Regions from separate parts of the Streptococcus sp. oral taxon 061 genome, predicted to be linked through region 1. Evidence: predicted binding sites of a transcription regulator. Region 1 holds the regulator's gene; the other holds the start of a gene.
The links. Region 1 encodes Rex, which represses fermentation and respiration genes when NADH is low (regulators of the CRP and FNR family bind a similar motif). Its sites were predicted from a motif close to TTGTGAANTANTTCACAA; they were not measured.

Region 1 (2,463 bases):
TAAAAAAACCTGCATCATATACAGGTTTTACAATTCATTGACAACATAGTCAAAAAGCGTTTTATCTTTGGGGCGATTTTCAAAGAGAAATTCTGGATGCCATTGAACACCGAGATAAGGGAAACCATCTGTACTTGTTACAGCCTCGATAATACCATCTTTAGGATCATGTGCTACAACCTGAAGATTAGGAGCTAAATCTTTGATGCTCTGATGGTGGAAAGAATTTATATGAGAGATTTCTCCATAAATTTCTCGAAGAATAGTATCTGGTTCGGTAACAAGCCGCTGAGTGGTGTATTCAGCGGAAGTATCTTGCCAATGATCTTCAATATCTTGATAAAGAGACCCGCCCATGGCTACGTTAAAAAGTTGAGTACCACGACAGACAGAAAAAATTGGCTTATTTTGCTTGATTGCTTCTTTAATGAGTGCTAACTCAAAAATATCACGTTGAAGGTGGTAATCGTCACTATCAATAACTTTTGGCTCACCATAGTATTTAGGGTCTACGTTTTGTCCACCAGTTAGAATAAGTTTATCAATTAAACTAATGTAGTAACCGGCCATTTCTTCATCACCAATTGGTAGGATAATGGGGATACCTCCAGCTTCCTTAACTCCTTCAACAAAGCCTTTGGCAGCATAACTCATCATAAGATCATCATCTGGATGCGGGGTTTCATTTCCTGTAATCCCAATAACTGGTTTATTCATAAATATTTACACTTTCTAATCCTCTTTACGCATGAAATAGAGGAGGGTTTGAAGTTCGCTTGTAAGATCGACATACTGAACAACTACGTCTTTAGGAAGATGTAGGTGAACAGGAGAAAAACTAAGAATACCTTTGATACCGGCGTCGACTAATAGTTCTGCAACTTCTTGAGATTTAATACTAGGAACAGTAAGAATAGCAGTTTTAACATCACTATCCTTAATTTTGTCCTTTATTTGAGAGATTCCATAGATTGGAACACCATCAGGAGTTTGGGTACCAACCTCAGGATGATCATCTAGGTCAAAAGCCATGATGATTTTCATCTTGTTACGCTCATGAAAGCGGTAGTGTAGGAGGGCATGCCCCATATTTCCGATACCTACCAGCATAACATTGGTAATAGAATTATCATTTAAAAGATCAGCGAAAAAGTTCATGAGCTTTTTGACATCATAGCCAAATCCACGACGTCCAAGTTCGCCAAAGTAAGAGAAGTCACGACGAACAGTGGCAGAATCAATTCCAATCGCTTCTGCAATTTGTTTGGAATTAGCTCTTTCAATTTTTTCGGCATTAAATCTTTTAAAAATACGGTAATAGAGAGAAAGTCTCTTTGCTGTTGCTTTAGGAATAGCAGACTGTTTTTCTTTCACAAAATCACAACCTTTCTATTTACTATTTTATAGAAAGTTTGTGAAAATTGCAACAATAACGAAAAAAAACTAAGAAAAAATCTTAGTTTATCTTAGTTTCGTGGTAAGTCCATAAAAAGCGGTAGAGATTACCTAGAAGCCCCTGATAGATTTCAACCCCATCATGTTAATGAAGTAATAAGAGTAGTATCAGGAAGGGTTACACAACCCGATAGAGAGAGCATAAGAGCTTCATAGTCTTCATATTCTTGCACACGCTCTACTTGATAGGAGTCCTTGTAAGTTAATCGAAACATAACGACCTTTTATCTTTCACTTTTTGTAAATACGCCACGCTCAACAAGACTATCCATCAAGAAGTAGAATTTCTCTTGGTGGATATGAGTTTCTTCTGATTTGAAGATATCAACTAAACGTAGACCAAATTTATCAGTGATGTTGATTTTTGCACCTGTTAAGTCTTTGTTGATAATAATCTTAAGTTGGAATCCTTCTCCACTATTTGGAACTTTTTCAAGAAGACGTGTTAATTCATAGTTACCAACTTTAGTTTCAAAAAACGTATTATCTTTAAGCGTAAATTTCTTTACAGTTGGGCTAAGTGTATAATCGTAACGACAATTTTTTAGTTTAATCGTTTGTTCGAATGCCATTGAGTTATCCTCCGATGATATTTTTAAGAGTTTTAGCAAGAGTTATCATTTCTTGTTCTGTATTTTGAGGTGAAATGCTGACGCGAACAGACTCGTGTAAGCGAGGCGAGTCTTCTCCATAAAAAGCCTGAAGAACATGACTAACCTGAACAATACCAGCGGTACATGCTGAACCTGTTGAAATAGAAATGCCTTCTAGATCCAGGCGAAGTAGTAGCAGATCATTTCGTTGTCCTGGGAAACCAATGTTGAGGACATAGGGAAGTTGCTCTTTACTTTGGTTTAGATAGTAGTTTAATCCATCCATTTCAGTTAGAAATGTTTCTTGTAACTTTTGAACTTTTTCAAAATTACTTTCTAAATGTTCAAGATCATCCTTAAGTGCCGCGACCATCCCTATAATTGCAGGAAGATTTTCTGTTCCTGCTCTTTTTTT
Region 2 (2,463 bases), 740 kb from region 1:
TACTGAAAACAAAACGATTGTACTTGATGTAGACGGAGTATACTTGACTTTTGAATTAGGCGCAATTAGAACAGTTTTGCCAGTCAAAGAAGCTGTCACACCTGAAGGCGCTGTTATCGAAGAAGGCAGTGCTATTGAAGAATAAAACGGGGTGAATCTCATTCCCGTTTTTCTATGATAATGAGGAGCAATGATGAAAAAGGTTGTTTTTGTTTGCCTTGGTAATATTTGCCGAAGTCCTATGGCAGAATTTGTTATGAAATCTTTAACCGATGATTATGAGATTGAAAGTAGAGCAACTTCTTCTTGGGAACACGGTAATCCAATCCACAAAGGGACGCAAGGCATCTTTCGAAGTCATGGCGTTCCTTATGATACTTCGAAAACTTCCCAACAAATTTCTAAAAAAGATTTTGAGTATTTTGACTATATCATTGGGATGGATGAGTCTAATCTCGCTGATTTGCATCAGATGTGTCCTCAAGATCAACTACATAAGCTAGAGGCATTTGCTTCTGAGGATGTTCCTGATCCATGGTATACAGGTGATTTTGATGAAACTTATGATCGAGTTTTAACTGGTTGCCAAGCTTGGCTAACACGTTTAGAAAATGAGGCAAAAAATGGATAATTTAAAGAAATTCTATGATAAATACAGTGTCTATATAACGCGTCCTCGTTTGGAAATTGCAACGATAGTAGTCATAGCTCTTTGTGCTATATTTGTATTTGTGGGGAATATGCCTAAGCAAGGAGTTTTAAAATTGGATGGCGATTCACTAGTATATGACGGAAGTATTGTTCGTGGGAAGATGAACGGCCAAGGAACAATGACCTTCTCTAATGGAGATACCTACACCGGACAGTTTAAAAATGGCGCATTTAATGGGAAAGGAACCTACCAAGCTAAGAATGGATGGGTTTATGAAGGTGATTTTGTGAATGGCCAAGCTGAAGGAAAAGGGAAACTAACTACCGAGCAAGAAGTTGTCTATGAAGGCGACTTTAAACAAGGACTCTTCCAACAGGCACAATAACCTCCTAACAAGGAGGTCTTTTCTCAAGAAATAAAGAAAACGCTTCCTTGATTTAAGAGTGGAAAAATAAACTAAAAACAAGTTTGTGAAAAAAAAAAATATAATAAGATTTTCACAAACCTCGGGGAAAGAATGCATTATAACGCGAATTTGAGAAAAAAATCACAAAAATATGAAAATTCTTTGTGAAATATCTATGAAACTGTTTACAAAGTAAAAAAAAAGAGTTATAATATACTTGTGAAAAATTTAACAAAGGTTTAAACCTTTAAGGCTATGGAGGAAAATATGGCTGATAAAAAAACTTTGACACCTGAGCAAAAACAACTCGCTGCTGAAAAGCATGTAGATGGATTAGTACAAAAAGCTTTGGTTGCACTTGACGAAATGCGCAAGTTGAACCAAGAGCAAGTTGACTACATCGTAGCAAAAGCATCTGTTGCTGCTCTTGATGCACACGGAATTCTTGCACAACATGCAGTTGAAGAAACTGGGCGTGGTGTATTCGAAGACAAGGCAACAAAAAACCTTTTTGCCTGTGAACACGTAGTAAACAATATGCGTGGCGTTAAAACAGTTGGAGTTATTGAAGAGGACCCAATTACAGGTCTGACTAAAATTGCAGAACCTGTAGGTGTAATCTGCGGTGTCACTCCAACAACAAACCCAACTTCAACAGCTATTTTCAAATCATTGATTGCTTTGAAAACGCGTAATCCAATCGTTTTCGCTTTCCACCCATCAGCTCAAGAATCATCAGCTCACGCAGCACAAATCGTTCGTGATGCAGCAATCGCAGCTGGCGCTCCTGAAAACTGTGTTCAATGGATTACAGAACCATCAATGGAAGCAACTGGAGCACTTATGAACCACGAAGGCGTTGCGACTATCCTCGCAACTGGTGGTAATGCCATGGTTAAAGCTGCTTACTCATGCGGTAAGCCAGCACTTGGGGTAGGTGCCGGGAATGTTCCTGCTTATGTAGAAAAATCTGCTGACCTCCGTCAAGCTGCTCATGATATCGTTATGTCTAAATCATTTGATAATGGTATGGTCTGTGCGTCAGAACAAGCAGTTATCATTGATAAAGAAGTTTATGATGAATTTGTAGAAGAATTCAAGTCATATCACACTTACTTTGTAAACAAGAAAGAAAAAGCTCTTCTTGAAGAATTCTGTTTCGGTGTGAAAGCTAACAGCAAAAACTGTGCTGGTGCTAAACTAAACGCAAACATCGTTGGTAAGCCAGCTGCATGGATTGCTGAACAAGCTGGATTCTCTGTTCCAGAAGGAACAAATATCTTGGCAGCAGAATGTGCAGAAGTAGGACCAAAAGAACCATTAACTCGTGAAAAATTATCACCAGTTATTGCAGTTCTTAAAGCTGAAGATACTGAAGATGGTCTTAAAAAAGCTCGTCAAATGG

Region 2: adhE (bifunctional acetaldehyde-CoA/alcohol dehydrogenase) is a predicted target of Rex. The motif match lies at 1,276-1,293, and genes of this name have one in related genera.

What each region holds. Positions count from the first base shown of each region.
Region 1 is NZ_CP058258.1:916,372-918,834, reverse strand. Features, by position in the region: gene radC (DNA repair protein RadC) at 1-3, shown strand, start outside; gene HW271_RS04505 (gamma-glutamyl-gamma-aminobutyrate hydrolase family protein) at 28-717, opposite strand; gene HW271_RS04500 (redox-sensing transcriptional repressor Rex) at 733-1,374, opposite strand; partial or broken gene HW271_RS04495 (DUF4649 family protein) at 1,457-1,670, opposite strand; gene HW271_RS04490 (DUF1831 domain-containing protein) at 1,680-2,027, opposite strand; gene HW271_RS04485 (cysteine desulfurase family protein) at 2,032-2,463, opposite strand, start outside.
Region 2 is NZ_CP058258.1:1,656,165-1,658,627, reverse strand. Features, by position in the region: gene yajC (preprotein translocase subunit YajC) at 1-145, shown strand, start outside; gene HW271_RS08160 (low molecular weight protein-tyrosine-phosphatase) at 194-631, shown strand; gene HW271_RS08155 (MORN repeat-containing protein) at 624-1,037, shown strand; gene adhE (bifunctional acetaldehyde-CoA/alcohol dehydrogenase) at 1,326-2,463, shown strand, end outside.